4 regions of the Heyndrickxia sp. FSL W8-0496 genome follow, and region 2 is predicted to be linked to each of the others. Evidence: predicted binding sites of a transcription regulator. Region 2 holds the regulator's gene; each other region holds the start of a gene.

Region 1 (6,338 bases), 300 kb from region 2:
AGGTGATATTTTTATAATATTTAATCCACCTATTATTTGATTATTATAATAGATGGTATAGTGCTGAGTATGATTAATTTTGTAAAGAAAATCCTCATATGCTTCAGTAACTGGGCGTGTTTCATAATCTTGATATTTATTAGAGTCCTCTTGAAAAGCTTCTTTCTGTATATTGAATAATTGCTTTACTTCATGTTTTTCCGTGCTCAGTACGTTAACATCCATACTGAACACCCTTTCGCGTTTTTGATAGCATCTTATGAGTGAGTTTGAAAAAAAGCGGGACTATGACTAAAGATGAGTGCTGAATTTGAACCTATCTTTAGTCATGGCCCAGTATAGTTTTCCTTCAATTCATATTTCACACATCTTTACGGTGATAAAAATGGTGTCTTTAAATAATAATCAAGGTTTCACAACAATACGATTAACACTTCCGTTAGCCAGTCGATCAAACCCCTCATTTATTTCTTCTAACGGAATAACATCACTTAATAGGCGATCTACTGGAAGGCGTCCTTGTTTGTACATCTCGATAAATCTTGGTATATCACGGGAAGGAACACAGCTTCCTAAATACGAGCCCTTCAATATCCTTTCTTCAGCAGTTAGAGAAGCTTGTGGAAAGGAAAATTCATGTTCATGATGTGGAAGCCCGGTGGTTATCGTTGTACCTCCACGTCGTGTAATATTGTAAGCAACCTTCATGGCTGGAACTGCTCCTGCTGTTTCGAAGGCAAATTCTACTCCACCATTGGTTGCATGTTTTATCTGATCAATAACATCTTCTTGTGTAGAATTGAAAATATGAGTAGCACCTAGTTGTTGAGCAAAGGATAATTTATCTGGATTAATATCGACAGCAATAATCTCACGTGCTCCAGCTGCAATTGATCCAAGTAATGCGCTTAGACCGATACCGCCAAGACCAACTATTGCAACCGAGCTTCCCATTTTTAAATGTGCGGTATTGACAACGGCTCCGACTCCTGTCATTACTGCGCATCCAAAGAGTGCAGCTTTTTCAAATGGAATTGAAGGATCAATTTTAACTAAAGAATTTCTTGAGGTTACAACAAAATTTGAAAAGGCTGAAACACCTAGGTGATGATGAATGTATTGTTCCCCATCATGCAATCTTTTTTCTCCACCTAAAAGAGTGCCATCATTATTAGCTTTTGCACCATTTTCACAAAGAGCTGGCCTCCCTTCCTGACAAGATGAGCAATGTCCACATGTAGCAACGAAGATACATACAACATGGTCTCCTACATTTAAATCGGTTACATCCTCACCTAATTCTACAATGACTCCAACTGCTTCATGACCTAATGCCATCGGTACAGGGCGGGGGCGACTTCCATTTATAACAGACAAATCTGAATGACATAATCCAGCAGCCTTAATTTCTATCAAAACTTCTCCGCGTCCTGGATTATCAAGCTCCAATTCCTGAATAATTAGTGGTTTGCTTTCCGTGTAAGGCGTAGTTGCACCCATTTTATGGAGTACAGCAGATTTTACTTTCATGATGAACTCTCCTCCATTTATTTATCGTGTTTCCATTATTCATAGTATCCTTGCGTTGATTTAATGAATTGTTCAAATTGCTTTGAATCATGACCAAACCACACTTGGGAATTTGTTTCCTTCGCGATCCGTTTAATTTTTTCTACAGCTTTTACATAGCCTAAAGAGTCATAGATAATTCCTGGTATTTTAATAGGAGGACCATAATTCTCTGCAGAATAAACCGCATCAGAAGCTAGAATAATACCTCCTGATTCAGGCATATCAATTTGTAGTCCGAGGAGTCCCCAAGCATGACCGCTACCAAAGTTTAAAATTTTTACACCTTCTACAAGTTCGAGACTATCTTCATTCCTTCCTATGGTTTTCCATTGCAAGTGGTTTTTTATCCACGCATCGATATCAGCCCAAATATATGCACCACTCTTATCATGATTAGCATAGGAACGAAGTGTTCCATTTAGCTCATCCTCATGAACAATGATTTTTGCATTTGTAAACATTTCAAGACAACCTGCATGATCTAAATGTAAATGAGAGGCTACAACAAATTTAATATCTTCGGGACGAACATTTAATTGTTCAAGACGATTGTGTAAATAACATTCTTCGTTTGCTTCCCATGGAAATGTTTTTTGGGTAATTTCCTCCCAGCGTCCTTTTTCACCCATAGACTTCGGGTTACATGAAGTATCGAATAAAATTTTTCCTTCAGGATGATCGATTAAAACTGTATATATTGGAAATTCTACAAATGTTGCGGGTTGATTTGGATGATCGATAGATGCTGGATTGTGCATGGCAACCATATAATTCTTATCCATTCGCATTCTTCCATTATCCATAACAAATAGCTTTGGACGTGGCTTAATTATGTTTGTCATTTTTCATCCCTCTTTCTTGTCCTTTTTTGTATAGTTAATCAGTATATTCCACAAATGATACAATTTTTAATAATGCTTCCTCCTTTCTTCTTGTTTAGTATGCAAGAAATATGCCAAATTCAGAGTAGATGACAGACTAGTCGGAAAGTTATGTATGGTTAAAAAATTCACATAGACATGCTATGATAATGTATATACTCTCTTTGGAGAGCGGTTACATTTTTCTTTCTCAAGTAGAAATATTTCACCACCTTTAAGGAGTGAACGAAATATGCTAGAACAAGATAAGTGTTATTTGTTGAACGATAAAGTTAAGACAATATTAGAGTTTATTTCTGATGGAGTCTATGTTGTCAATAAAGATGGGATTACCCTTTTTGTTAACGCTGCATACGAGGAATTATCCGGTTTTGATCGAAGAGATCTTCTTGGTAGATATATGGGGGATTTAATTCGAGAAGGTTATATTAGCCAGTCCGTATCTTTAATGGTGCTTGAAAAGAAGGAATCCTTGTCTATTATGCAAAAGCTTGGTGGAAAGAAGGATGTAATTGTTACCGGTCGGCCAGTTTGGAATAGGAATGGAAATATTGAGATGGTTGTTACAAGTGTACGTGATATAACCAATTTAAATTATTTGAAAAATCATCTGGAGCGTCATGAACATATTTCAAAACTAAATAATTATCGATTTACATATGATCATTTAGGAAATCAACAGTCACAATTTCTCTTTAAAAGTAATATAATGAAAGATTTAGTTCGTAAAGTTGAACAAGTTGCCCCTTTCCCAACTAGTATTTTCATAACTGGACCTTCTGGAGCTGGAAAGGAAGAGGTGGCTAATTTGATTCATTATATGAGTGATCGCCGGAAAAAGCCGTTTATAAAGGTGAATTGTGCTGCTATACCTGAGTCGTTATTAGAATCAGAACTTTTTGGTTATGTAGAGGGAGCATTTACTGGTTCAAAGAGAGAAGGAAAGATGGGATTGTTAGAGCTGGCCGATGGTGGAACATTTATGCTGGATGAAATTGGTGAAATGCCCTTATCATTACAGGTAAAGCTATTAAGAGTTTTACAAGATAAACAAGTTCAACGAATTGGAAGTACACAAATAAAGACAATAGATGTGCGTATAATTTCAGCCACGAATCAAAATATAGAACAAAAAATGCAAGCAGGGGAGTTTAGAGAGGATCTTTTCTATCGATTAGCAGTGGTTCAAATGGAAGTCCCTCCATTAAGAGCTAGACTAGAGGATGTTGATATGTTATTGGATCACTTTTTCCATAGTTTTAAGGAGCAATATAGAGTTGAGAAGGAATTGTTAGAAGAGACAAAGCAAATTCTTCTTACATACCACTGGCCGGGTAATATAAGAGAATTAAAGAATGTGATAGAAAGCCTAATCGTCTCTATTCCAGAAATTATCATCAAACCTGAAAACTTACCTAGACATATATATCAAATATCTCATAACACTTCGTCTCGTACTTTAAAAGAGCAGGTGGAAAACTATGAAAAAATGATAATAGAAAAATCCCTTAAGCGAAACCAATCAGTTAGAAAAGCTGCTAAGGAATTGGGCGTGCACCATACAACACTATTGAAAAAGTTACATAAGTGGGGAGGAAACGGTTAAAAAAGAATGTTTAGACTTTTACTCGAATTTTGAAATGCATAGATAACGAACAGTATCAAATACTGTTCGTTATCATCTGGTTCTAAACACCTTAATCAAAGGCTGTTTTTGTATAGTTTTTTGCTTTTAGTAAAAGCCCAACTTCCGGCTTTTACACCACTAAAGGATTTAGCGACATTATAGGAGTATGCTGCTCTTTTCACAGTGAAATGAAAGATGTAGCTGTCATCAACCGATAGTTAGTTGTTAAAACTTACCTTAAATAGCCACAATGTTTGAGAAAAGTCCCTAATCAAAAGAAGCGGCTATTCTTTATTTTTCACATGCATAATTATCATGATCACGATCCATTTTTGCTTGGTAAGCAGGGTGTGTACTTGGTACTCCATCTGGATATTTTTTTCTTAATTCCGTACAGTTAGGAAAAAACTCCGTATTACCTGTTCCAGATTTAGGTGATGTAGTTACTTTTGGTGCTTCGTTTTTTGACTCAGTTGGTATGGAAGTCTGATTAGTACTTGATTTTTTTTACATCAGTAGCACAACCATTAAATCCTTTATCTGTTACGAGTCCTTTATTAGACCATATCCGTAAATCATGCTCTTGTGCAATTTTTTCATCTTGTTTAAATTGATCAAGATATTTATACGTTGGTTCATAAATGTATGCGACCCGAGCATAGCCTTCTTTTAATAAAGTTTCTTGAACCGATTTTCCATCAACAAAAACATAGGCTAGTAGGCGCCCGTATTTATCTCTTTCATTTCCATTATCAAATTCTAGAGATAAATCTCCACTCGAAACTAATTGTTCGTTTTTTTCGGAAGCACTTTTTGCATATGGTTGAACACAAGTTCCTGGTTTTTTCGATTCGGGTGTATCTATTAATAAATAGCGAACCGTTTCCTCTTTCCCCTTATAAAGCACTTTTATTGTGTCTCCATCTACAGCTCGTGTTAATTGTACCGCGACACGTTGATTGTCAGAAGTACCCTGGGATTCATTTTTTTGCTCATTAGCGTTATTATCATCTTGTTTATTTTGATCTTCTTGTGTCTTTTCCACCTGTACACTATTTGTGACTTTTTCAGGGGTATTGAAACCCCCTTTATAGACTAAAACAACAAGAATTACAGCGATAACAAAGCCAATTCCTCCAAATTTCCGCTTATTCAAAATCTTGATCTCCTTTTATAAAATTTGCATTTTATCTGGGCTGATAAAAAGGAGTCTTACCGATGTCAATATTAAAAAGACTCACGAGGCCTATTATACAATAAATAGGTAAGGAACTGTTTTAACAATTTGGTTTTACTTCAACTGTCCATTCGAATGGATCTGGCTCATTACCATTTTGAATACTAGTGATTGTATGATAAAGCTTTTTTGATAATGATCCAGTCTGCCCATCGTTAATCACCATTTTTTCACCTTCCCAATTCAATTCCCCAACAGGAGAAATAACTGCAGCTGTACCTGTTCCGAAGATTTCCTCAACTAACCCTTTTTTGTAGCTTTCATAAATTTCATCAATAGATATCCTGCGCTCAGTAACAGGAATACCCCAGTGATTTAAAAGTTGAATGACTGAGTTTCTTGTAACGCCTTCTAGGATACTGCCATTTAAGGCTGGTGTGACTACTTCTCCATTGATTTTAAAGAAGATGTTCATACTTCCTACTTCTTCAATGTACTTTTTCTCAATTCCATCCAACCAAAGAACCTGTGAATAGCCTAGTTTTTCTGATACTTCCTGTGCTTTCAGACTCCCTGCGTAATTTCCTGCAGTTTTCGCCTTTCCTGTACCACCAGCAACAGCACGAACATATTCACGCTCTACAAATATCTTTACTGGATGAATTCCTTCCTTATAGTAAGATCCGACAGGGGAAAGGATAATCATTAATCGATAGGTTTTTGATGCGGCTACTCCTAAATATGGTTCTGTTGAGATGATAAAAGGACGGATATATAGGGAAGTTCCCTCAGCTGATGGAATCCAATCTTGATCCATACTAATTAATTGTTTTAAGCAATCTAAAATAAATTCTTCTTCAATTTGTGGTATACATAAGCGATCATTCGACATATTCAATCTTTCCATGTTTTTTTCAGGTCTAAATAAAAGCACCCTGTTATCTTGTGTTTTATATGCTTTAAGCCCTTCGAATACGGTTTGTCCATAGTGGAAAATCATAGCAGCAGGATCTAAGGAGATAGGCTGATAAGGTACAATTCGGGGATCATGCCATCCTGTTCCTTCTGTATAATCCATTAA
Region 2 (6,338 bases):
TTCTACTAGTTCAATTACGACGCGATCTCCAAGTGGTTTTAACAAGTGAAACAACCTCCTTAAAAATTTATGTAGATTTTTATGATTATTAGCACTCAACACTCATGAGTGCTAACACAATTATTATAATAATTAATTTAAAGCCTTTTTGCAAGTCTCAAGAGTAAGTTTTTTATAAATTTCTTTTTATTGAGAAATGTAAACAGTTAAGTTTATGTACTAATTTACTTTCTATTCATAGATTAAAAAGTTTTTTACATATACTAGAATAAAGGTCTTACATTTGAACGTATATATATTCAATAGTAGAATGATAATTATGATACTAGGACAGACCATGAAAGGATATATGAATGTGAAAAAAGAGTATGCATTTATCTTAATCGCTTATATTGTCATGCAATTATCTGGTTATATCGGTAACCCCATTGTGTATGAGATTGGTGTAAACGGATTTCATGCTTCAAAAGCTTATATGATCAAAATGGCCCCAATCATTTGGATGGTATTTAGTTTTCTTGCCTGTCTTTTAGTTGTTTTACTCCTATTGAGGAAATCAGAAAGAAAAGAGCGTTCTGAAAGAAAGGACCAGCTGTCTGCTGGGAAATCAATCCTATGGGCTGTGGGTGGAATCTTTTTAGCCTTCTTTGCTCAAGCAATCGCCTCCATTGTAGAACAGTTGATTGGAATTAAGGTTGGTTCTGAAAATACGCAAAGAATCGTTACGATTATAGAAAACTTTCCAATTGTTGTCCTAGTAAGTTCTATAATTGGTCCTATATTAGAAGAAATTGTATTTCGTAAGGTGATTTTTGGATCATTACATAAACGATTATCCTTTTTTCTATCGGCTCTAATTAGTTCCATTATTTTCGGACTTGCCCATATGGAAATGACTCATTTGCTTTTATATACTGCCATGGGATTTACTTTCGCATTTCTTTACAAAATGACGAATCGGATCATCGTTCCTATTACCGCTCATGTTATGATGAATACACTAGTTGTCATTGCACAAATTGCTAATCGTGAAGAAATACAAAAATTAATTGAGAATCAAAGTTTTATTGGAGGATTTTTCACATGAGACCATTATTATCCGGGGTAGTATATTGCCTTTTAGGCACTTTGTTCACTTTCTTTGCTATTCAGCAAGTGAATATAAATGGTTGGTCTTTTTTTGCGTATATGCTTATCTTTTTAGCAACCATTGATTATGGCTCTGGATTTCGACTAATCACCTTGCACTTTAAGCTAAAAAGCCAACAGAAAAAATAAAAAGCAGGTGAAATGATCACTGCTCGCTAATTGTTAATGTATGCAGTTAGGATTTTACAAGAGTAATTAAAAAAGAGATGTTCATAAGTATCAAACTTAAGAACATCTCTTTTTATTCAGAATCTCTTTCAAGTTCATATCGCAATTCAGCCGCTTTTGATTTACGGTAGCCTATTTTTGAAAGCCAAATACTAATTTCATATAAAATCATTAAAGGTATTGCTACAATAATTTGTGACATTACATCCGGTGGAGTAATAAAGGCAGCAAGAACGATTAATAAGAAGTAGGCATATTTTCGTATCTTTGCTAAAAACATCGGTGTAATTATACCTAAACGTGTTAAAAATAAAATAATAATCGGCAGTTCAAATAAAAGCCCGAAAGGTAGCGTAATCTGAAATAAGAACGAGAAATATTCATTTATACCGATAACTGGGTTTATATTCATTTGTGATGAAAGCTGCATCATAAATTTTAAGATAAGCGGAAATAAAATAAAATATGAAAAAGCTATTCCACCTAAGAACAACAGCACCGCTGCGGGAATATAGCTTAATGTAACTTTTCGCTCCTTCTCATACAAACCAGGACTAATAAACGCCCATAACTGATAGAGAATGACAGGCAAAATAATTACCAGCGCCAAGTATAATGTCATCTCCATAAAAACTTTAAATGGATCAGTTAATCGGAAAGCATTCATCGTTATTTCTTTTGCTAAATCTGATTCCTGAAGATAGCGTATGAGTGGTTGTGATAGAAAAAAGCTCACTATTACAGCCAAGATAAAGAAAACGACTATAACAAACAGTCGTTTCCTTAACTCAGATATATGTTCAAAAATCGTCATGTCTTTTTGACTCATATAATTTCATCCTAACATTTACTTAGACTCTTTCCTTACTATCATTTCTGTTGTAATGAAAAGATGCCAAAACCTAGTATTAAGAAAACGAGATTTATTTTACTTGATCTTTACTTTCTGTTTTTGGCTTATCTTCTTCTTCATCTGCTAAGCCTTTTGTAGCATTTTTAAATTCTTTTAATGTATCCCCTGCAGCTCTGCCTAATTGGGGTAATTTTTTTGGTCCGAAAACTAGTAAGGCTATAATGACAATGAGAATAATACTCCCAATTCCTGGTCCCATCAAGCCCACCTCCTCTTAGTATCATCATAAAGCAATTCGTGACGAGAATCCATTATTAATTATAGTTAGTCTTGTGAATTTTCCGTGTCATTTGGATAGTGCTTTAAAAAGTAAACTAATGATTGCAACTCAACAGCTAGATCTATATGGTGCACCCGAATTGATGAAGGTACATTTAGTCTAGCCGGTGTAAAATTTAATATACCTTTTACATTGGATTTAGTTACTTCATCAGTAACCCCTTGAGCAACCTCTGCTGGTATAGTAAGTATAACGACACTGATGTCTTCCTCGATCAAACGTGGAACAAGTTCATCTAAATGATAGACAGGTACTTGTCCTACTTTTTTACCCACCTTATCAGAATCGACCTCAAATGCAATTTCTATTTTTGTATTATTATTCTTCATAAAGTTATAATTTAAAAAAGCAGTACCTAAATTACCCACGCCAATTAACGCTACTTTTGTTACTTCATCCTGATCTAATGTTTTCCTAAAAAACGACAATAAATAATTTACATTATAGCCATATCCTTTTTTTCCAAGAGCCCCAAAGTAGGAAAAATCTCTGCGGATCGTTGCGGAATCTACTTTTACCGCTTCACTTAATTCTGCAGATGATACACGCTGTTTACCGGATGAATGTAAATTTTTCAGAAATCGATAATAAAGTGGCAATCTTTTTGCCGTTGCTTGAGGTATCTTTATTTGCTCTTCATTCATACGCACTCCCCCATAAGTCTCTAGTACATAAGCGAAAAGGAAATATCATGTAAATTTACCGTTCACTTGCTCAGTGTTTCACCTATTCCTTTGAAAATCAGCGCTTGATACACCACCAGTTTTCTCTACTAAAAATGTTGGTCCAATGACAATTCCTTTGTCTACCGCCTTACACATATCATATACCGTTAGAGCTGATACGGATGCTGCTGTCAATGCTTCCATCTCAACACCGGTATTTCCTTTTGTCTTAACAGTGGCATTGATCTTTAGGATATATTGAAGTTCATTTTTCTGTTCCCAAGCGAACTCAATGTTTACTCCATTTATTAGTATCGGATGGCACATTGGAATTAAATCCGATGTTTTTTTTGCAGCCATAATTCCAGCTACCTGAGCAACCGCTAAAACATCACCTTTTTTCATTTTATTATCATGAATTAAATGATATAATTCATGGCTTAATTCTACACTCGATGTAGCAAAAGCGGTTCGAATAGTTTCAGGCTTAGCACTTACATCAACCATCTTCGCTCGACCTTGTTCATTAAAATGTGTAAGCTTGGACATTTTCAAACACCTCTCTCTTCATCATACACTATTTTATAGGTATTGTCCCTCATCTAATTAATGTGTTTCATTGCCGAAACACTCGTCAATAAGTTAAACTACCTATATAGATGAGGTGAAAAAACTATGATTTTATTACAAGTTCAACAACTAACAAAACATTTTGGTGCTGAACTTATTTTATCGAATATAAAGCTAGAAATTCAAACGAGAGATCGTATTGCTCTTGTTGGACGAAACGGTGCGGGTAAGTCCACCTTATTAAAAATTATTTCTGGTCAACTATCTCTTGATTCTGGAGAGATCATGAAACCAAAAGATGTTTCAATCGGATATCTTGCTCAAAATACAGGTTTGGAATCATCATTATCAATATGGGATGAAATGTTAACTGTTTTTAAAGATTTGCAAAAAATGGAGACTCAATTAAGAGAACTGGAACAAAAAATCGCTGATCCTACCTACTATGAAAACCCTGATCTCCATCAAAAAATACTATCTGAATATGATCGTTTACAGGTTAAATTTAAAGATTCTGGTGGTTATCAATACGAAGCAGATATTCGTTCTGTGCTTCATGGTTTACGCTTTGATACTTTTGACTATTCGACAATGATTGAAACACTAAGTGGTGGTCAAAAAACTCGTCTAGCACTTGCCAAGCTACTTTTAACGAAACCTGATGTATTGATTTTGGACGAGCCTACAAACCATTTGGATATTGATACACTCTCTTGGTTAGAACAGTATCTACAAGGATATGACGGTGCCATTCTAATTGTTTCTCATGATCGTTATTTCTTAGATAAAGTAGTTAATCAAGTCTATGAACTCTCACGCCATTCTATACAAAAATTTCACGGTAATTACAGTCAATACTTAGTTCAAAAAGCAGAACAGTATGAGCGTGATTTCAAACAATATGAAAAACAACAAGAAGAAGTTGCGAAACTTCAAGATTTTATACAACGAAATCTAGCAAGAGCATCTACAACTAAAAGAGCTCAAAGTAGAAGAAAACAGCTTGAAAAGATGACAATACTGGATAAACCTCTCGGTGATGAAAAATCAGCTAATTTCACATTTGACATCGAACGACAAAGTGGAAATGAGGTATTAAACCTGGTAAACGGTGTAATTGGTTATGAAGACAACATTATCGCTAAAGGGATCCAGCTTGCAATCAAAAAAGGCGATAGTATTGCATTAGTTGGTCCTAACGGTGTCGGGAAATCAACTCTTCTAAAAAGTATCATTAAAAAACTAACGCTATTATCGGGGAATATTTCTTATGGTTCCAATGTAACAATTGGTTATTATGATCAGGAACAAGCGAATCTGACATCCAATAAAACAGTGTTAAATGAACTTTGGGATGACTATCCATTGAAAGATGAAAAAGAAATACGTACTGTATTAGGCAACTTTTTATTTACAGGAGACGATGTACTTAAAACGGTTTCCAGCTTAAGTGGTGGAGAAAAAGCTAGACTTGCATTATCCAAGCTTTTAATGCAAAGAGCAAACTTCCTCATTCTTGATGAACCGACCAACCATCTGGATTTAGATAGTAAAGAAGTACTCGAAAATGCCTTAATTGATTACCCTGGAACCATCCTATTCGTATCTCATGACCGCTATTTTATTAACAGATTAGCAACCAAAGTGATTGAGCTTTCTAAGGAAGGTACAACAGAGTTTCTTGGAGATTATGATTACTATATTGAAAAGCAACTGGAATTATTGGAATTAAAGAGACTTAAATACGAAGGTCAGAAACTGGTAGAAGATAAACCGAATACTGCAAGGCAATCCTATCAGCTAGATAAAGAAGCTAAAAAACTAGAAAGACAACGTAAAAGAAGAATTGAAGAAATCGAATCTACGATTGAACAATATGAAAATGAGTTGCAACAAAAAGAGGAATTATTATGTGATCCTAACATATATCAGGATCATGAAAAAGTTACTGAGATAAACGATGAAATTGAAAAACTCAAAACCGACATTGATGAATTAATGTCTGAGTGGGCCGAAATAGAAGAAAGTAATGAATAGATATTGAGGAGACATAAAACAAAGGGTGTCTAAAGGAACTTATTCCATATAGACATCCTTGTTTTATACCCTATCTTTAACAATTAAACAATCATACATACTACTTAAAATTGAACCATAGTTCCTAAAAAGATTAACGATTATTTCTCCTTAACAACTCGTCTCTATATCTTTTTCCACATGATTGTCCACAGGTTTTTATTATTTATTCTTATATAAAAGTGTTATTATTTGTAGTTTCATCAGATTATCAACAGACTTATACACATTATCCACAGAAAACATACTATTTTGTTAATTATTTATTCACATGCCAATTAACTTATACACAAGATATCCACATAATGTGCACAACAACAACTGTTCGCATCCCACTTATTCACATGTGGATAATTTTTACCATATTTACTTATACATTATTTAAAAAGGCTGTTTTCGTACTGTTCCTTTTATAAAAGAACAACTGGCTTTTGGTCACCTGCAGTTAACAGCAACAAATTTGAGAAAAGAACTAAAAAAAGAAGCATGTGGTCACATGCCTCAAAAATGTTCTATA
Region 3 (6,338 bases), 1.1 Mb from region 2:
GAGCATGTTTATCCAATCATTACATAGAGATTATGTGAAGGTAAAAGAGAAAAAAGGTAGTTACACCTCAGGTCTGAGCAAGAAATCAGACTTAAGGGGCTGAAGATAAATCTAATTATTATGTATAGTCTGAATATATGAGGAATCCTTTGTAAAATAAATGGGAGTGCATGTTTATATGGAATCAAATTCATCGTGGTAGAGAGGAGCTCCGATAGAGGGACGGAAGAAAAAATAGCTATTGAATGATCCGGAAGGAGAAGAAACGATGTTTTTGAAAATGTTTAAAAATGATTTCATCAGAAACAAAATTGCCACGCTAGCAGTATTTGTTTTTATCACGCTAGCAGTGATATTGGCAGCCAGTTCCATCAATAATATTGCTAATTTAATTCAGTCGATGAAGGAACTGCAGGAACGCGCAGTACCAGCTGACATAACACAAATGCACTCCGGAGAATTTGACCAGCTAGAAATTGATCGATTTACAGAAGGACAACGTAAGAATATAGCGATGCAGGAAACGATGGTTCTTCTGACTTTTGATGGAAGTAATATTGTGTTTGGTGAAAACCAAACAATGGCTGACACAGTACAGGATATTTCCTTTGTTGTCCAGAATCAACAATTTGACTTTATATTGGACCTCAATAATAAAAAGTTGGCTATAAAGGAAGGGGAAGTGGCGGTTCCCATCTATTTCATGCAGCAATATGATTTAAAAATCGGTGAGACGATTACAGTGAAAAATGGAAATTATAAGAAGAGTTTTGTTATTTCAGATTTTGCAAGGGATTATGAAATGAACTCTTCTCTTACGTCTTCGAAACGGTTTGTTCTAAATCAGGCGGATTATGATGAAATGCGCAGAATGCTGGCAGGGGAACTGGAATATTTAATTCAATTCAAACTAAATGAAAATGGAGATGCGCAAGCTGTACAGACAGCTTATATCGAAGCAGGTCTTCCGGCAAACGGTCCTACAGTCGGAGGGAAAATTTTTCTACTATTTAATGCTTTATCAGATACAGCCGTTGCAATGGTAATTATCCTTATCAGTATTCTCCTGATTATTATCGCTTCACTATGTATCAGACTTACCTTTTTAGCAACAATTGATGAAGACTTAAGAGAAATCGGAGTTATGAAAGCAATCGGAATATCGAAAAAGGATATTAAGAAAGTATATCTTAACAAATACAGAGTCATGTCAGTAATTGCTGGGATCCTAGGCTATCTACTTTCCTTTGCTACGGTTAATCTGTTTAACAGTAATATGAAACTGTATTTGTCCTCGGATTTATCAGGAAATTTAAAGTATGTACTATCTCTTATCGCTCCAATATTCGTCTATTTCATGATTGTGATGTACTGCAAAAAGGTACTGAAAAGAATGGATAAAATTTCTGCGGTGGAAGCAATACGTTCCGATATTATGGAGCGTGGAAAGAATCGAAAATACCGGTTTTCATTACTTAAGAATAATGTTCTAAGTACTAACATTTACATGGGAATGAGGGATGTATGGAAGCGATTCAAAATATACCGTTTACTGTTATTCATATTTATTGTTTGTACATTTATAGTAATTCTTCCTTTAACTATGTATAACACTATGAACTCTCCAACGTTTTCTACCTATATGGGAATCGGAAAATCTGATATGAGAATCGATCTTCGAAGGACAGACCGTATTACAGCGGATTTTAAACAGTTGCAGGAAGAGCTGAAGAATGATTCTGACATTGAAAAATATGCAGCGTATATTACTAGCTCCTACCAGATTAAAAATGCAGAAGGCTCTTGGGATTATATTAATATTGAAACAGGGGATTTTTCCGTATTTCCATTAAAATATCTGGAAGGAAGAGCACCTGAAAGTGAAGGAGAGATCTCCCTTTCCTATGAAAATGCATCAAAAGACGAATTAAATAAGAAAATAGGAGACCAGGTAACAGTAAAAGCTGGAGGGACTGAAAAAAATTTAATAGTAACTGGTATTTATCAAGATATTACAAATGGAGGAAAAACAGCAAAAGCGGATACCAGTTTCGGTATAAATAAAGATGCCGTTCTATGGTATATCGTAAGCATTGATCTAATCGAAGGCGTTGATATACCTAGTAAGATGGCATACTACCAGAATACGTATGATTCTGCGCAAGTGAATGATATCAAGGAATATACACAGCAAACTCTTGGAAATATCATAGATCAAATGAGTACGATTGTAGTAGGTGCAATCATTATTGCAGTCATCATTAGTGTATTAATTACCTCGTTATTTCTGCGGATGTTATTGTCTAAGGACATGTCTCAGATTGCCATTATGCGATGTGTTGGGCTAACTTCCAAACATATTTGTCAGCAATATATGGCAGGAACCATGTTGGTGCTAGTATTGGGAATCATCTTTGGGGTTATTGCCTCAAACTATTTAGGAGAGCTATTAGTAAACATGGCGATGTCCTCTATGGGTGCTGCAAAAATTGAATTGGTTAATATTGTCTGGCAGACTTGGTTGCTATGTCCGCTGGCACTGATTGCAATAGTTGGAATGACTATTTACATGTCCTGCAGGATAGCTATAAAAGAAGATTTGTCTGTAATTTTAAGAAGATAGAAATAGGATAAAGGGTTCTTGCCTGTCAAGGTATCCAATGAAATCAGGGAGCGGAACAAGATATATAGCTATTGAATGAAAAGTTCGGGTGGGAGGAATAAAGATGAGTGCAATATTGGAAGCAGGAAAAATGAATAAAAAGGTTGAATTAGGCAAGGGGAATCGGCTTCATATTTTAAAGGATATAAGCTTAAAGATAGATGAAGGTGAATTTGTATCGGTTATGGGGCCATCTGGGAGCGGAAAATCAACACTGCTTTATAATATAAGTGGGATGGATAGAATTACTTCGGGAAGTGTGAAATTTAAAAATCGTGATATTGCTAGACTAAAAGAAGAGGAACTAGCACGGGTTCGATTAAATCATATGGGGTTTATTTTTCAAGATATTCATCTATTAAAAAATTTGTCACTGATAGATAATGTTATGTTCCCTGCTCTTGTATCAAAAGATGCGGATAAAAAGGCAACATATCGAAAAGCAAAAATGTTAATGGAAATGACAGGGATTGATAGGATTGCTAATAATACGATTATCCAGGCATCTGGAGGGCAACTCCAGAGAGTCGCAATTTGCAGAGCATTAATAAATGATCCGGACATCCTATTTGGCGATGAACCGACCGGAGCATTAGATTCCAAATCAACAGCAGAAATCATGACCATACTTGCGGATATTAATAAAAAAGGGACAACCATCCTGATCGTTACCCATGATGTAAAGGTCGCAGCTAAAACGGAAAGAGTGTTATTTATGGTGGATGGCACTATTGTGGCACAGAAGAAAATGCTTAAATACAATGTCCAGCATGAGAATAGTAAGAAAAGAGAAGAAAGTCTTATGAAATGGTTAGTCGATAACGGGTTTTAGTAAAATAAGTATTTAGTAAATGTCTTAAATATCCCATTAAAGGATTATTAGAATTAGATGGCGTTTCGTACTATTTTTCAGAAGAAAATGATTAAAACGATATAAAGATTTCTTTCATGATAGCCCTAAAAAGACTCTATATCTTTTTGGGTCTTTTTTATATCTTTCAATCTTTGAATACAAATTACATTCGATTATGTGAAAAAAACTGAGTGTAACTATTTTTTTAGTAAACTAATAATTCCATGTTTTAACCACTATTTCCAGTATTTTGGGACGTAAAAAATGTCAATATACTATAGGAGAATATTTTTTGTATTATTTATGAATAAATATTGTCTAGTTTGTGAATTAGTGAACAAAACAATTTTAAAATCTTATAAATTGCAGTACACTATTCGAGTACCAATTTTGAGTATAGATATTCGATCAAGTGACGAATATGTCATTTTCTTATTTTACTTTGTGAAATATTATACATATTTCTTGAATTGGAAGGAGAGGAAACGAATGAGAGCAAAAAAACTACCATGGAAAATAGTGTCTTTGGTTCTACTATCATCTATTTTTCTATTAAGTGGATGTGATACTAGTAAAATTGCAGTTTTAAATCCACAAGGACCAGTTGCACAAAAACAATATGATTTAATTGTTTACTCTTTCTGGTTAATGATGATTATTCTAGTTGTTGTTTTAGGACTATTTATTTTTATGGTTTATAAATATCGGGAAAAACGCTTAGCAGCAGATTATATGCCACCAGATCAACACGGGAATACGTGGCTTGAAATCATTTGGACTGCTATACCAATTGTCATTATTATTGCTGTAGCTATTCCAACTGTTAAAGCAAACTATCAATTAGAAGATATCCCAAAGGGGTATGAAGACAAGAAGCCGATCGTCATCAATGTGACTTCAGCAGATTGGAAATGGATATTTAGTTATCCAGAACAAGGAATTGAAACAGTCAACTATGTAAATATTCCTGAGGATACTCCTGTTAAGTTTCAATTAACATCAGCAGGAACAATGGCTTCATTTTGGGTGCCTGAGTTAGGTGGTCAAAAATATACGATGCCAAATCACTCAATGGAATTAATCCTTTTAGCTGATAAACCAGGTTCTTACCTAGGAAGAAATGCCAACTTTAATGGTGAAGGCTTTGCCCATATGGACTTTGAAGTTCTTTCACAGACACAAAAGGACTTTGATCAATGGGTGAAAGATGTGAAAAACAGTGCTCCAGCTTTAACAAAGGCTGATTACAACAAAATTCTAAAACCTGGTGTCGTAGGTCGTATGACGTATACAGGTACACATTTGCCATGGGTGAAAACACCACATCAGCACGGAATGATGGAGAAAAAAGAAACCAATCAAGAACATGATATGAAAGACATGGACATGGATATGGATGGTATGGACATGTCAGAACATCAACATTAAGAAGATTGGAGGAGAAAATATATGAAGCTAGATGAATTTTTCGTCACAGGTGAACCGATTATATATGTGACCGAAGCTGGTATAGCCCTAGCAATGATCGGTATCATTTTTTATCTAACCTATTTTAAAAAATGGAAATGGCTTTGGACAAACTGGCTAACTACCGTTGATCATAAAAAAATCGGTGTAATGTATGTTCTAGTTGCGGTATTAATGCTATTCCGCGGCGGTGTCGATGCCTTAATGATGAGGGCACAGCTTACCGCACCGAATTTAAAATTACTTGACGCTAATCACTACGATGGGATCTTTACGACTCATGGTACAATAATGATTTTATTTATGGCGATGCCATTTTTAATGGGACTCATTAATATTGCGGTTCCTCTTCAACTGGGCGCACGTGATGTTGCGTATCCAATGCTTAATGCATTCAGTTTCTGGACGTTTGCAGCAGGTTGTGCATTATTTAATATTTCTTTCATTATTGGAGGATCTCCTACAGCTGGATGGACTTCTTACTTCCCATTAGCGGGAACAGAGTTTAGTCCTGAAGTAGGTAATAACTATTACGCAGTAGCCTTGCAGATTGCTGGTATTGGTACATTAATTACCGGTATCAACTTCTTAGTGACCATTCTTAAGATGAGAACTAAAGGAATGTCACTAATGAAAATGCCAATGTTTGTTTGGTCTGTATTAATCATGTGTGTCATTATTATCTTTGCATTCCCAGTATTGACTGTTGCATTAGGTTTAATGACATTTGACCGATTATTTGGTTCACACTTCTTTACGATGGCATCTGGCGGTATGCCGATGTTATGGAGTAACTTATTCTGGATATGGGGACATCCTGAAGTATATATCGTTCTATTACCGTCCCTAGGTATTTACTCAGAGATTATAAGTACATTTGCGAAGAAACGATTATTTGGTTATAAATCAATGGTCTTTTCAATGTTAGCAATTGCATTATTTAGTTATTTCACATGGGTTCACCATTTCTTTACAATGGGGAATACCGCAGCAGTGAACTCGTTCTTCTCTATTTCAACGATGCTCATTGCGATACCAACAGGTGTAAAATTATTTAACTGGCTCTTTACAATGTATAAAGGAAAACTTAAATTAACATCAGCAATGCTTTGGTCACTTGCCTTCATTCCGAACTTTTTAATCGGTGGGGTAACCGGAGTTATGCTTGCAATGGCGGCAGCAGATTATCAATATCATAATAGTTATTTCTTAATCGCTCACTTCCATTACACATTAATTCCAGGTGTAGCCTTCGCATGTTTTGCTGGATTACATTATTGGTATCCAAAAATGTTTGGTCATATGTTAAACGAGAAACTTGGAAAAATTACATTCTGGTTCTGGATGGTTGGATTT
Region 4 (6,338 bases), 2.6 Mb from region 2:
TTCGATGATTCCAAATAGAGATAATTTGAGATTGTATAAATTCATTACTACTTTTATTGCGGAGCATAGACTTCAAATCAAATCCTTTTCCGGCAAATAAACAGGTGTACAACTTTCCGTCTGCTGATATTCTAGCTCTTGTACAACTTGTACAAAAAGATTCGGAAACCGAAGTTATAAAACCAATTTCTGCTTGTTTATCTTTATATTTATAGCGTTTAGCAACTTCTCCAAAATAAGCTTCATCCACTGGTTCTAAATCAAATTCCTGCGATAGCATGTGATATATTTCTTTTTTCGGTATGACCCGTTCGAAATTCCATCCATTTGAATTACCGACATCCATAAACTCGATAAATCTTAGTGTGACACCTTTTTCTCGAAAATATCTTGCCATAGGAATAATTTCTTGATCATTCACTCCTTTTTGAACAACCATATTTATCTTTATATGAAAACCTGCTTTTAACGCTGCATCAATTCCTTTTAAGACAATTTTTGAACTGACACCTCGACCATTTAACGCTTGAAATACTTCATCATTTAATGCATCAAGACTTATATTTAACCGTCTCAAGCCAGCTTGATATAAGCTTTCAGCATGCTTTGAAAGAAAAACTCCATTTGTCGTTAAACCAATATCAGTTATTCCGTTTATATTTACTAATTTCCTAATGAGATCTTGGAGATTTTGTCGAAGCAGTGGCTCCCCACCTGTTAACCGGATTTTCTTCACACCTAATCTAGCAAATATATTCGCTAATCGTTCAATTTCTTCAAAAGATAATACTTGATCTTTCGGTAGAAAAGCATAATCTGGACCAAACACCTCTGCAGGCATACAGTAGCTACAGCGAAAATTACAACGATCTGTTACAGAAATTCTCAGATCATGTAATGGTCGATTCAATTGATCTCTGATTATTTCGTCCATATTCCCATCTCCTTAAACACACCCCATTTTAACAAACAGGAGAGTTCATCCTACTTATATATTAACAGTTTTAAAAATGAAATCTTTTAAAAAAATAATATATTTCTTAAAAAATGACAGGGAGGCACATTGGCCTCCACTTAAGCTTTATGATGTTTAATTTCAGTAAACATTCCCACATAATATTTTGTTTCACCCGCTGTATTTTGAACAGGGCTAATTGTCAACCATTCTAAATATATTTCACCATTTTTTCTTTTATTCCAAATCTCCCCTTTCCAATAACCATTTGTTTTAATAGATACCCACATCTTTTCATAAAATTTTTTATCATGTTTTCCTGATTGAATAATTTTTGGTGTTTTTCCTATAACCTCACCCATCGTATATCCTGTTACCATAGTAAAGGCAGGATTTACTCTTGTGATAGTCCCCTGTAAATCTGTTACCATTACTCCTTCAATGGTATGATCAACAATATTTTGTGATAATTCAAGCTTTTCTTGATGATACATCCAAACGACAATTATAAGACAAGCAAGGGCGACTTGTGACAGCGCCATAAATCCAATTGAATAATTTCCAGTCATATTAAATAAGAAAGAAAGAATTAATGGTGGAAAGAAACCACCTAACCCCCCCATTGCGGAAACGACACCATTGACGATCCCCGCTTGTTCAGAAAAATAAAGAGGAACGAGTTTGAAGATGGTACCATTTCCTATCCCTGCTCCAATGGCTATCACGATACACCCAATAGAATACAGTGTTAGTGTAGGTGTAAAGGCTAATAATAACCCTGCTACAGTTAATCCCGCAAATACACATATTAATATTTTAAAGGAATTAAATTTATCTCCTAACCATCCTCCTACTGGCCGTAAAAATGTTGCAATCGCAATAAAGCCGGCAGTTCTAAATCCAGCATCTACCTTATCTAATCCGAAATGCCCTACTAAAAAGTTCGGTAAATAAATCGTGAATGCTACAAAAGATCCAAAAGTTAAAAAGTAAAACAAACTTAAAAACCAAAGCTTTTGATTGTCATATACTTTTCTAAACTGTTCACTGAAAGATACTTTCATTCTTTTTTCTTTTTTATCCCCAAAGATAAAATTAAGTACGGCAAATAATAGAAGTAAAATAATGTACAATTGAACGGTAGTTTGCCAACCAAATTTAATAGCAAGTACTGGTGCTAAAAATGTAGTAATTGCTGTTCCAATATTTCCCGCTCCATATATTCCATTAACAAATCCGTGTCTTTCCTTGGGGAAATATTTAGGCAATGATGTAACTCCAACCGAAAACACAGCTCCACCAATCCCAATAAATAATCCTCCAATAATTAAATCTAAAAAACTATTTGCATAGCTTATATAAACGGCTGGTATGATAAGAAGAATAAAGCTTGTAGTAAATAATGCTCGTGAACCAAAACGATTTGTCCAAAATCCAATGGGAATTCTTAATAATGATCCTAAAATAACTGGAACTGCCGTTACAAGGGCAATCTGGTTATCTGTTAAAGCAATATCCATTTTAATAAACGACATTAAAGAAGATAAGATAACCCATATCATAAAGCCCATAATTAAACTCAATGTCTGAAGTGGTAATTGTTTTTTTCCGGAATGCATAAAGAGTACCCCTTTCTATATTTTTTTCCATTGCATGTATTCATCATAAAAAAATGAAATCTATTAAGATGTGATGTTTTTCACATAAAGATTATTTTTTTCATATTTTTGTATTTTTTAAGTACAGCAGTTATTTAATGCAATTTTCCAATTATTAACTATAATAAAAAAATACTTTTTTCAAAATTTATCCTTGATTAGACCTATACTTTTTTATGCTTAAAGAGTAAGTTATAGGTAACACAACACAATTTAAAAGGGTGATACGGTTGAAAATAGAACAAAAACCAATTAAACCTACACATTCCATTAAAATAAATGAATTAATCAAGTTTTCGGAAAAAACGATAAAAATAACGAAGGGAAATTATTTATTTCAAGAAGGAATGACAGCAGAAGGTCTCTATATCATCATCTCCGGAAAGGTTCAAATAAGTAAGATTACTTCAGACGGGCAAGAATTAACCTTTAGAATATGTAGTCAGGATGATATTGTAGGTGAAGCGATTCTTTTTTCTTATTCTTCAAGATACCTATTAACTGCTAAGGTAATTGAGGATGGCGAAGTAGCTCTCATCAGAAAAGATATATTAGAGGATGAACTGTTTAAAAATAGCTCACTTGCCTTTGAATTTATGAAATGGATGAGTGATCAATATCGGAAAACACAGACAAAATTTCGAGATCTTATTCTTCATGGTAAAAAAGGTGCTTTGTTTTCTACTTTAATTCGAATGACTAACAGTTATGGCGTACAACAGCGCAATGGAATTCTCATTGATTTACCTATTACAAATCAGGAACTGGCAAACTTCTGTGGTACCTCTCGAGAAAGTGTCAATCGTGCATTAAGCGAATTAAAAAAAGACGGGATCTTATCAACGAATAAAGGAAAAATTACGATACATAATTTACAGTATTTAAAAGATGAAATTTGTTGTGAAGACTGTCCAGCTATCTATTGCAATATTGAATAATCATTAGGTGTTAAAGCATGAATTTCATGCTTTTTTTTTGTTTGAAATTGTATATGTCTTTTTCGTGAAGTGTGATGAACTTCACAACTTCATCACATTTCAATGTTTATAGTGTAGGTATCAATACATTATTTCACATAAGGAGTGAAGCAAATGCCACGAAAAAGATCACCATTAACTAATCGGTTACGCTACTTTTCTCCCACCGAAAAACTGAATGATAATCATAGTGAAGTTCGCGAAGGAAATCGTGAATGGGAGGAAGTTTATAGGAGAAGATGGCAATATGACAAGGTCATTAGATCCACTCACGGTGTGAACTGTACTGGCTCATGTAGCTGGAACATTTTTGTTAAAGATGGAATCGTTACATGGGAAGGTCAAAATTTAAATTACCCTACTACAGGACCAGATATGCCTGACTTTGAACCACGAGGCTGTCCACGTGGTGCCAGCTTCTCATGGTATATATATAGCCCATTACGAGTGAAATACCCTTACATCCGAGGAGTTTTATTACTCATGTGGCGTGAAGCGCTTCAAGCACATTCCAACCCTCTTGAAGCATGGAAAAGTATCATTGAGGATAAAGAAAAAGCGAAGCAATATAAAGAAGCTAGAGGAAAAGGTGGATTTATGCGAGCAGACTGGGAAGAAGCATCCATGCTTGTCGCTGCCTCCCTTCTCTATACGGTTATAAAATATGGACCTGATCGCAATATTGGCTTCTCTCCAATTCCAGCCATGTCTATGCTTAGTTACGCTGGAGGATCAAGGTTCATGCATCTGATGGGTGCCCCAATGTTGAGCTTTTATGATTGGTATGCAGATTTGCCGCCTGCGTCCCCACAAATTTGGGGTGATCAAACGGATGTACCAGAAAGCAGTGATTGGTATAATTCAAGCTACATTATTACATGGGGTTCAAATATTCCTTTAACTCGCACTCCTGATGCTCATTTTCTAGCGGAAGCACGGTACCGTGGGGCAAAAGTAATTTCTTTGAGTCCTGACTATGCTGAATCAACCAAATTTGCGGATGATTGGTTAAGTGTGAAACAAGGTACTGATGGTGCTGTTGCTATGGCTATGGGCCATGTCATCTTGAATGAATTCTATGTGCAAAATCAAGTAAATTATTTCTCTAATTATGTGAAGAAATACACAGACTTTCCTTTTCTCGTAACATTAAAGAAACAAGATGAGGGGTATATTGCCGACCGATTTTTAAATGCCAACGATATTGGCAGATCCACTAAAAATGGTGAATGGAAGCCTGTTCTCATGAATGATAGGTCACAAAAAATTGCTGTTCCAAATGGCACAATGGGTTCTCGCTGGGAAAACAACAGAAAATGGAATTTACACCTACAGGATGAGGATTCCAATGAAGTGATCGATCCTAGACTTTCATTACTTGGTATAGAAGAAAAATGTGTAAAGTTATTTATCCCTTACTTTGGTGAAGGTGACACAAATGCTATGGAGCGCGTCGTCCCCATTCAAAAGATAAAGCATGACGGAGAAATCATTTATTACACCACTGTCTATGATTTAATGCTGGCTAACTATGGAATCGACCGAGGAATTGGTGGGATGGTTGCAAAAAGTTACGATGATGATGTGCCCTTTACTCCAAAATGGCAAGAAAAGATTACTGGTGTGAAAAGTGAGCAAATCATTAAGATTGCCCGTGAGTTTGCACAAAATGCGATTGATACGAACGGAAGATCAATGATCATTGTCGGCGCTGGAATAAACCATTGGTTTCATTCTGATACAATTTATCGAGCTGTTTTAAATCTCGTTCTTCTCGTTGGAGCAGAAGGAGTTAACGGTGGAGGTTGGGCCCATTATGTAGGTCAAGAAAAATTGCGTCCTGTTGAAGGCTGGCAAACTATTGCTATGGCACGTGATTGGCAAGGACCACCTAGATTACAGAATGGTACTTCCTTCTTTTACTTTGCTACCGACCAGTGGCGCTATGAAGATATACCAGTTTCAACCCAAGTATCACCTGTATATGGGAAGCCAAGATATGAGCATAACGCTGATTATAATGTAATGGCAGCAAGACTAGGCTGGCTCCCTTCGTATCCAACCTTCAATGCAAATAGTTTGGAACTGTTTAAGCAAGCAAAACATGCAGGGAGTCATACAGGATCTGAAATTGCGCAATATATCGCCAAACAATTAAAGGATCGAAAATTACAATTTTCTATTGAAGATCCAGATAATGAAGTGAATTTTCCCCGCAATTTAATTGTATGGCGTGCCAATTTAATCTCAAGTTCGGGAAAAGGACATGAATATTTTTTAAAGCACTTATTAGGTGCAACAAATGGTCTATTAAATGATGATTCAGATAGTATTAGGCCAGAAGAAATTCATTGGCGCGATCAAGCACCTGAAGGAAAACTAGACTTGCTGATCAATTTAGATTTTCGAATGGCTGGAACTGCACTTTATTCTGATGTAGTCCTGCCGGCATCAACATGGTATGAAAAACATGATTTGAGCAGTACAGACATGCATCCCTTCGTTCATCCGTTTAATCCGGCAATCTCCTCACCTTGGGAGGCAAAATCGGATTGGGATATTTTTAATAGACTTGCAATGGCAGTTTCTAAGCTTGCTAAAGATATTGATTTAGAGCCTCTTAATGATATCGTTGCTACTCCATTGCAGCACGATACTCAACAAGAACTAGCACAGCCATTAGGAAAAATAAAAGATTGGTCAAAGGATGAATGCGAACCAATACCAGGCAAAACGATGCCACAAATT

What was found. The regulator Rex, encoded in region 2, represses fermentation and respiration genes when NADH is low (regulators of the CRP and FNR family bind a similar motif). The targets are predictions, from matches to a motif close to TTGTGAAATATTTCACAA.
Region 1: a site for Rex is predicted at 2,570-2,587, ahead of ahlS (AhlS family quorum-quenching N-acyl homoserine lactonase). Genes of this name have one in related genera too.
Region 3: a site for Rex is predicted at 3,958-3,975, ahead of qoxA (cytochrome aa3 quinol oxidase subunit II). Genes of this name have one in related genera too.
Region 4: a site for Rex is predicted at 3,621-3,638, ahead of NST63_RS11385 (nitrate reductase subunit alpha). Genes of this name have one in related genera too.

What each region holds. Positions count from the first base shown of each region.
Region 1 covers NZ_JBBOXX010000001.1:4,550,234-4,556,571, reverse strand. Annotated here, with positions in the region: gene NST63_RS23085 (GNAT family N-acetyltransferase) at 1-225, opposite strand, end outside; gene NST63_RS23080 (zinc-dependent alcohol dehydrogenase family protein) at 406-1,530, opposite strand; gene ahlS (AhlS family quorum-quenching N-acyl homoserine lactonase) at 1,566-2,414, opposite strand; gene NST63_RS23070 (sigma-54 interaction domain-containing protein) at 2,686-4,059, shown strand; partial or broken gene NST63_RS23060 (thermonuclease family protein) at 4,372-5,200, opposite strand; gene NST63_RS23055 (branched-chain amino acid aminotransferase) at 5,358-6,338, opposite strand, start outside.
Region 2 covers NZ_JBBOXX010000001.1:4,848,226-4,854,563, forward strand. Annotated here, with positions in the region: gene groES (co-chaperone GroES) at 1-45, opposite strand, end outside; gene NST63_RS24580 (CPBP family intramembrane glutamic endopeptidase) at 356-1,087, shown strand; gene NST63_RS24585 (YdiK family protein) at 1,084-1,278, shown strand; gene tatC (twin-arginine translocase subunit TatC) at 1,391-2,146, opposite strand; gene tatA (twin-arginine translocase TatA/TatE family subunit) at 2,241-2,429, opposite strand; gene NST63_RS24600 (redox-sensing transcriptional repressor Rex) at 2,495-3,154, opposite strand; gene moaC (cyclic pyranopterin monophosphate synthase MoaC) at 3,233-3,724, opposite strand; gene NST63_RS24610 (ABC-F family ATP-binding cassette domain-containing protein) at 3,851-5,782, shown strand; gene tsaD (tRNA (adenosine(37)-N6)-threonylcarbamoyltransferase complex transferase subunit TsaD) at 6,323-6,338, opposite strand, start outside.
Region 3 covers NZ_JBBOXX010000001.1:3,794,229-3,800,566, reverse strand. Annotated here, with positions in the region: gene NST63_RS19275 (ABC transporter permease) at 269-2,623, shown strand; gene NST63_RS19270 (ABC transporter ATP-binding protein) at 2,727-3,494, shown strand; gene qoxA (cytochrome aa3 quinol oxidase subunit II) at 4,005-4,943, shown strand; gene qoxB (cytochrome aa3 quinol oxidase subunit I) at 4,965-6,338, shown strand, end outside.
Region 4 covers NZ_JBBOXX010000001.1:2,253,725-2,260,062, reverse strand. Annotated here, with positions in the region: gene moaA (GTP 3',8-cyclase MoaA) at 1-934, opposite strand, end outside; gene NST63_RS11395 (nitrate/nitrite transporter) at 1,075-2,574, opposite strand; gene NST63_RS11390 (Crp/Fnr family transcriptional regulator) at 2,850-3,551, shown strand; gene NST63_RS11385 (nitrate reductase subunit alpha) at 3,705-6,338, shown strand, end outside.